Plantactinospora soyae: one gene and its partner. The protein of the gene in region 1 binds, or shares a complex with, the protein of each later gene. Links are inferred from orthologs where the notes say so. Each region holds a gene or a part of one and is shown in the gene's direction. Other genes may lie near its edges.

Evidence for each region.
Region 2: the proteins of H4W31_RS13045 (region 1) and meaB are in contact, whole or in part, in a crystal structure (PDB 8DPB), measured with the Methylorubrum extorquens proteins. The link is inferred for Plantactinospora soyae from one-to-one orthologs. Residues at the interface, in SOR27001.1 of Methylorubrum extorquens: Glu577, Glu578, Asn579, Asp580, Gly581, Arg582, Arg583, Arg585, His596, Ala604, Ser605, Ala608, Asp609, Gly611, Phe612, Asp613, Val614, Asp615, Ile616, Gly617, Pro618, Leu619, Glu625, Arg628, Gln629, Val631, Glu632, Asn633, Asp634, Glu661; in SOR26638.1 of Methylorubrum extorquens: Arg20, Ala21, Ala24, Arg25, Thr28, Ser32, Arg33, Arg34, His37, Thr98, Gly99, Gly100, Ser101, Ile102, Leu103, Lys106, Thr107, Ala110, Ala113, Ile114, Asp115, Arg116, Ala118, Phe119, Ile120, Arg121, Pro122, Pro124.

What each region holds. Positions count from the first base shown.
Region 1 is NZ_JADBEB010000001.1:2,912,087-2,915,378, forward strand. Bases 157-3,137 are described here. They hold H4W31_RS13045 (acyl-CoA mutase large subunit family protein), read left to right. Parts: upstream 157-845; coding sequence 846-2,429; downstream 2,430-3,137. Other genes in these bases: H4W31_RS13040 (protein kinase domain-containing protein), read right to left, coding at 157-599; H4W31_RS13050 (amidohydrolase), read left to right, coding at 2,909-3,137. Outside these bases: more of H4W31_RS13040, read right to left, coding at 1-156; more of H4W31_RS13050, read left to right, coding at 3,138-3,292. UniProt on the Escherichia coli protein: Catalyzes the interconversion of succinyl-CoA and methylmalonyl-CoA. Could be part of a pathway that converts succinate to propionate.
Region 2 is NZ_JADBEB010000001.1:383,844-387,153, reverse strand. The notes cover bases 40-3,038. They hold meaB (methylmalonyl Co-A mutase-associated GTPase MeaB), read left to right. Parts: upstream 40-1,024; coding sequence 1,025-2,053; downstream 2,054-3,038. Other genes in these bases: H4W31_RS01710 (helix-turn-helix transcriptional regulator), read left to right, coding at 2,690-3,038; H4W31_RS01715 (DUF2000 domain-containing protein), read right to left, coding at 2,110-2,562; H4W31_RS01725 (acetyl-CoA C-acetyltransferase), read left to right, coding at 40-1,028. In the rest of the region: more of H4W31_RS01725, read left to right, coding at 1-39; more of H4W31_RS01710, read left to right, coding at 3,039-3,310. UniProt on the Escherichia coli protein: Binds and hydrolyzes GTP. Likely functions as a G-protein chaperone that assists AdoCbl cofactor delivery to the methylmalonyl-CoA mutase (MCM) ScpA and reactivation of the enzyme during catalysis.

The sequences.
Region 1 (3,292 bases):
GAGATGAAGTGTGGCGAGCCGAGCACCATCCCGGGGGTGGTGAGCTGGACGTCGGTCGGCATCCGGGCCACGCCGAAGTCGGTGAGCACGCACCGCCCGTCGGAGCAGATCAACACGTTCGCCGGCTTCACGTCCCGGTGCAGCACCCCGATAGCGTGGGCCACCTCAAGGGCGCCGAGCAGGGCGATTCCGATCTTGGCAACGGCACGTGGAGCGAGGGGTCCGTCCTCGATGACCATGTCGGCGAGGCTGCGCGCGTCGAGCAGCTCCATCACGATCCAGGGTCGTCCGCCCTCGGTCACCACGTCGTAGACCTGGACCACCGCGGGGTGCTGGAGGGCGGCCGCGGCCCGGGCCTCGCGGAGCGTGCGCTCGTACATCGCGTCGCGGTCGGTGGGGGCCAGTCCCGGTGGGAGCACGACCTCCTTGACGGCCACGTCGCGGCGCAGCAGGGTGTCGGCCGCGCGCCACACCGTGCCCATGCCGCCGTGGCCGATCGCAGCCCGCAACGAGTACCGACCGCCGATGGTGATGCCGGGTGCCGCACGTCCGTTGGTGGGATTGGCCGGTCCGCCACTCCACGTCGGGATCTGAGTCACAGAAAAGCCACCGAGAGAATCGAGGGGGCACAGGACAGAACCCCCCTATATTGCGGGTTCCGACCGCAGAAGGGAAAGACAACCGCCGGAGTTCCCCAGAACTCGACCGTACGTGTTGATCAACTCACTGAAAGTGCGTTTTTCTCGACGCCCAGTGCCGGATCACTCACTCGTTCACGGGTACGTTCCGCGCTCCCGGGACCGGCGTCCGTCAGTGATCCAGATGCTGGGATCTACCATGCGGTAATGAGCGATGGTCGGTCGAGCGAGTCGGGTTTCCCGATCAAGGCGGTCTACGACGCCGCCGACGTACCGGCGGGCCTGGACGCCCGCCTCGGTGCGCCGGGAACGTTCCCGTACGCCCGGGGCGTCTACCCGACGATGTACACCTCCCGGCCGTGGACCATGCGCCAGTACGCCGGCTTCGGCACCGCCGCCGAGTCCAACGGGCGCTACCACCAGCTGCTCGCCGCCGGCACCATGGGGCTCTCGGTCGCCTTCGACCTGCCCACCCAGATGGGGTACGACTCCGACCACCCGATCGCGCACGGCGAGGTCGGCAAGGTGGGTGTCGCGATCGACTCCGTCGAGGACATGCGCACGCTCTTCGACGGCATTCCGCTGGACCGGGTCTCCACCTCGATGACCATCAACGCGCCGGGATCGGTCCTGCTGCTGCTGTACCAGATCGTGGCCGAGGAGTCCGGAGTGGCCGGTACGGCGCTCAACGGCACCATCCAGAACGACATCCTCAAGGAATACATCGCCCGGGGCACGTACATCTTCCCGCCCAAGCCCTCGCTGCGGCTGGTGGCGGACACGTTCGCGTACTGCCGCAAGGAGGTGCCGAGATGGAACACGATCTCCATCTCCGGCTACCACATGGCGGAGGCGGGGGCGACCCCGGTGCAGGAGATCGCCTTCACCCTGGCCAACGGCGTCGAGTACGTCCGCGCCGCGCTCGCCGCCGGTCTCGCGGTCGACGACTTCGCGCCCCGGCTGTCGTTCTTCTTCGTGGCCCGGACCACGCTGCTGGAGGAGGTGGCGAAGTTCCGGGCCGCCCGCCGGATCTGGGCCAACCTGATGCGGGACGAGTTCGGTGCCCAGGATCCGAAATCGTTGATGCTGCGCTTCCACACCCAGACGGCCGGGGTGCAGCTGACCGCACAGCAGCCCGAGGTGAACCTGGTCCGGGTCGCCGTGCAGGGCCTCGCCGCCGTGCTCGGCGGAACCCAGTCGCTGCACACGAACAGCTTCGACGAGGCGATCGCGCTGCCCACCGAGAAGGCCGCCCGGCTGGCCCTGCGTACCCAGCAGGTGCTGGCGTACGAGACGGACCTGACGGCCACGGTGGACCCGTTCGCCGGCTCGTACGTCGTGGAGGCGATGACCGACGAGATCGAGGCCGGGGTACGGGAGCTGATGGAACGGGTCGCCGGGTACGGCTCGGCGGTGGGCGCGATCGAGGTCGGCTTCCAGAAGCGTGAGATCGAGACGTCCGCGTACCGGATCGCGCAGGAGATCGACTCCGGCGAGCGGGTGGTCGTCGGGCTCAACCGGTTCGCCGTCGACGAGGAGGAGCCGTACGAGCCGCTGCGGGTCGATCCGGCCATCGAGGCGGCCCAGGCGGGCCGGTTGGCGCGGCTGCGGGCCGACCGGGACGCTGGCGCCGTCGAGCGGTCCCTGACCGACCTGCGGACGGCGGCCTCGGGTACGGAGAACGTGCTCTACCCGATGAAGGAGGCGCTACGGGCCCGGGCCACCGTCGGGGAGGTCTGCGGCGTGCTGCGGGAGGTCTGGGGGACGTACCGCCCGAGCGACCGGTTCTGAGCCGGGCCGACCCCTGCCGAGCGGGCTTCTCCCCGGGGGCGGGGGCGGGTCGGGAATGTCGGAGTGGTTTTCCGGGTATCGGAAGTAGATGCCTCCGACTGGCGCGTTGACGGACACGCTGTGCGTGGTCGTTCTGACACCATCTGTCACCCTGAAGGTCCCCGCCACCCCGCACGGCGGTGATCGATTGCCGTTCGAACCCGAAGGTGGCCGGATGGTGCGACCATTCGGGCTGGCGGCGCCCCTGCTGGGAGCCGCGATCGTGACCGGCGAAACCGTCACGCGTTGTAGGAGGTGTGGGACAGATGGCGGCGTCTGATGGTGGGCTAGGTAGCGCTCCGTACGCTGCCGAACGCTCCTACCAGGGCTTTCGTGACGCTGTGCTGTCTGATCGCTACCAGAACGAGGTTGCGCAGCGTCACCGTCGGCGGTCTAGGCTGTCCGAGTCCCATCCCATCCACAGTGATCGAGAATTCGACGTGACGAGTGCGTTGCAACTGCCGACCGGCAGCCAGCCGGCGTCGTCAAAATCCGAGGCGGCGCCCGGGGCGGAGCCCCTGCCCTTCGGGCTCGACCAGGCACTGGACTTCCGGCTGCCCGAGCTCATCGCGACCCGCCGGTTCCTGCACGCCCATCCGGAACTGTCCGGGCAGGAGTTCGACACCGCCGCGCTGATCGCCCGGGAGCTCTCGGTCGCCGGTCTCGCACCGCGCCTGCTGCCCAAGGGCAACGGGGTGATCTGCGACATCGACGGGCGACCCGACGGGCCGGTGGTCGCGCTCCGCGCGGACCTCGACGCGCTTCCGCTGGCCGATGCCAAGGACGTTCCGTACCGCTCCACTGTGGAAGGGGTCTGCCATGCC
Region 2 (3,310 bases), 2.5 Mb from region 1 along the record:
CCGGCGCCGGTCAGATCCCGGCCCGGCAGGCGGCGGTCGCGGCGGGCATCCCGATGTCCGTACCGGCGCTGACCATCAACAAGGTCTGCCTCTCCGGCCTCGACGCGATCGCCCTGGCCGACCAGCTCATCCGGGCCGGCGAGTTCGACATCGTGGTGGCCGGCGGGATGGAGTCGATGACCAGCGCCCCGCACCTGCTGCTCGGCCAGCGCGCCGGCTACAAGTACGGCGACGTGGTGGTCTCCGACCACATGGCGCTGGACGGCCTGACCGACCCCTGGGACTGCTGCGCGATGGGCGAGTCGACGGAACGGCACAACGCCCGGCACGGGATCAGCCGGACCGAGCAGGACGCCTTCGCCGTGGCCAGCCACCAGCGGGCGGCCGTCGCGCAGAAGAACGGCGCGTTCGTCGAGGAGATCGTCCCGGTGACGGTCCCGCAGCGTAAGGGCGACCCGCTGGTGATCAGCGAGGACGAGGGCATCCGTCCGGACACCACCGTCGAGTCGCTGGCCCGGCTGCGTCCCGCGTTCACCCCGGACGGGACGATCACGGCGGGCACGTCGTCGCCGATCTCCGACGGTGCCTGCGCGGTGGTGGTGATGAGCGAGGCCAAGGCCAGGGAACTCGGCCTGACCTGGCTCGCCGAGATCGGCGCGCACGGCAACGTCGCCGGCCCGGACAACTCGCTGCACTCGCAGCCGTCCAACGCCATCGACCAGGCGCTGCGCAAGGCCGGCCTCTCCGTGGCGGACCTGGACCTGATCGAGATCAACGAGGCGTTCGCCCAGGTCGGCATCAAGTCGACCCGGGAACTCGGGGTGAGCCCCGAGATCGTGAACGTGAACGGCGGAGCGATCGCGCTCGGGCACCCGATCGGGATGTCCGGGGCCCGGCTGGTGCTCACCCTGGCAATGGAACTGCGTCGCCGGGGCGGCGGCACCGGGGCGGCGGCACTCTGCGGTGGCGGCGGCCAGGGCGACGCGCTGATCGTCCACGTACCCCGGCAGGGTGGCGGGCAGGAGTGACGGCACCGCGTTCCCCCGGCCCGGCCGTACGGACCGGTGGCGCTCCGGCCGGCTCGGTGCGGCGCAGCCGGGACGTGCCGGCGCTGGTCGCGCGGGCGCAGGAGGGCGATGCCCGGGCGGTGGCCCGGTTGATCACCCTGGTCGAGTCCGGCGACGAACTGCTTCCGCAGGTCGCGGCCGCCCTCGCCCCGCACACCGGCCGAGCCCAGGTGATCGGCCTGACCGGGTCACCCGGGGTGGGCAAGTCGACCACCACCAACGAACTCGTCCGCGCGCTGCGGGCCCGCGACCACCGGGTCGGGGTACTCGCCGTCGATCCGTCCAGCCCGTTCACCGGCGGGGCGATCCTCGGCGACCGGGTCCGGATGCAGGACCACGCCACCGATTCCGGCGTCTACATCAGGTCGATGTCCAGCCGGGGCCATCTGGGCGGGCTGGCGGCGGCCACCCCGCAGGCGGTCCGGGTGCTGGAGGGTGCCGGCTGCGACGTCGTACTGGTGGAGACCGTGGGGGTCGGCCAGGCCGAGGTGGAGGTCGCCTCGCTGGCCGACACCACGCTGGTGCTGCTCGCGCCGGGAATGGGCGACGCGATCCAGGCGGTGAAGGCCGGCATCCTGGAGATCGCCGACGTGTTCCTCGTGAACAAGGCCGACCGGGACGGCGCGGACGCCACCGTCCGGGACATCCAGGGCATGATCGCGCTGGGCGAACGCGGTCCCGGGACGTGGCGGCCACGGGTGGTGCGCGCGGTGGCCACCCGGGGCGAGGGGATCGACGACCTCGTCACGGCGATCGAGAAGCACCGTGGCTGGCTGGTCGAACACGGTGAGCTGCGGCACCGCCGGGAGGCGCGGGCCGCCGCCGAGGTCGAGGCGATCGCGCTCGGCACCCTCCGGGACCGGATGGGCTCGCTGCGCGCCGGTACGCCGCTCGCGGGGCTCGCCGCCCGGGTGGCCGACGGCGTGCTGGACCCGTACGCCGCCGCTGCCGAACTGCTCGACGAACTCGGCCACCACGCCGGCTGACTGCTCTGGAGCAGTCGGGCGACGATCAGCCAGATCGGGTTCGACCGCGATCCGGCTCAGGGGTGCAGCACGGCTCCCTTCATGAGCTTGTCGACCGCGTTCTTCGGTCCGTGTACGGCGAGTCCCACCACTTCGAGCTTGTCCCGCCCGACGGCCCGTACCGCCGCCCGGTTGTCCCGGTCGTTGCCGGTCCGGAAGAGTTCCTCGGTGAAGATGGCGATCCGCATCCCGCGTTCGACGGCACGCCGGTGGGCGGCGACGACGGTGTCCCGGTCAGCGGCGAAGACCAGCACGGGCTGCCGGAACATCGGCAGGTAACCGGTGCCGTCGGCATCCAGGTACTCGGCACCCAGCAGGTCCGGCTCGGCTCCGGCGAGGCCGCTGGTCAGGAACGCGGTGACGTTGAGCCGCTGCCAGCCGGCCAGGTCGGCCCGGAGCAGTACGGCGATCTTGGTGTCGAACCGCACCCGCGCCGTCTCCGGCCCGACGGTGGGAACGGAAACGTTCATCTCGAACTCCTCGGCTTGTGAGTGGTTAGGAAGGGGCCCTTCTTCTACAGAAAGCGATAACAGGGGGCCCTTCCTTGCACCTGGGAGCATGCGGGGGTGAGCGGGGCGGGTCTTGTACGTTCTTTGCGTGCGTACCCGGGTGGTGGCCTGGCGGCCGGCGGTGGCGGGGATCGCCGAGGTCTTCCACGCGGCCTTCGTCGACCACGCCTATCCGGTGCACACCCATGACGCCTGGGCGCTGCTGATCGTCGACGACGGGGCCATCCGGTACGACCTGGACCGGACCGAGCACGGTGCGCTGGGTGGGGCGGTGACGGTGCTGCCGCCGCACGTGGCGCACGACGGGCGGGCGGCGACCCGGCACGGTTTCCGGAAGCGGGTCCTCTACCTCGACACGTCGGTGCTCGGCGTCGAGCTGACCGGGTCGGCGGTGGACGGGCCGAGTCTGCGTGATCCGGAGCTGCGGGACCGGGTGGACCGGCTGCACCGGGCGCTGGTGCATCCGGGGGACGCCTTCGAGGCGGAGAGCCGACTGGCGTTCGTCCGGGAGCGGCTGTACGGGCATCTGCGGCGGCGGGGCGGCACCGATCCGGCGGCCCGGGGGTCCGGGGCCCTCGCCGACCGGCTCCGGGCGTTGCTGGACGAGCGGACGGTCGATGGTGTCGCGCTGCGGGAGGCGGCCGAGCTGCTGCGGGCGCATCCGACCCACCTCGTCCGCTCCTTCAGCCGGCGGTACGGCCTGCCGCCA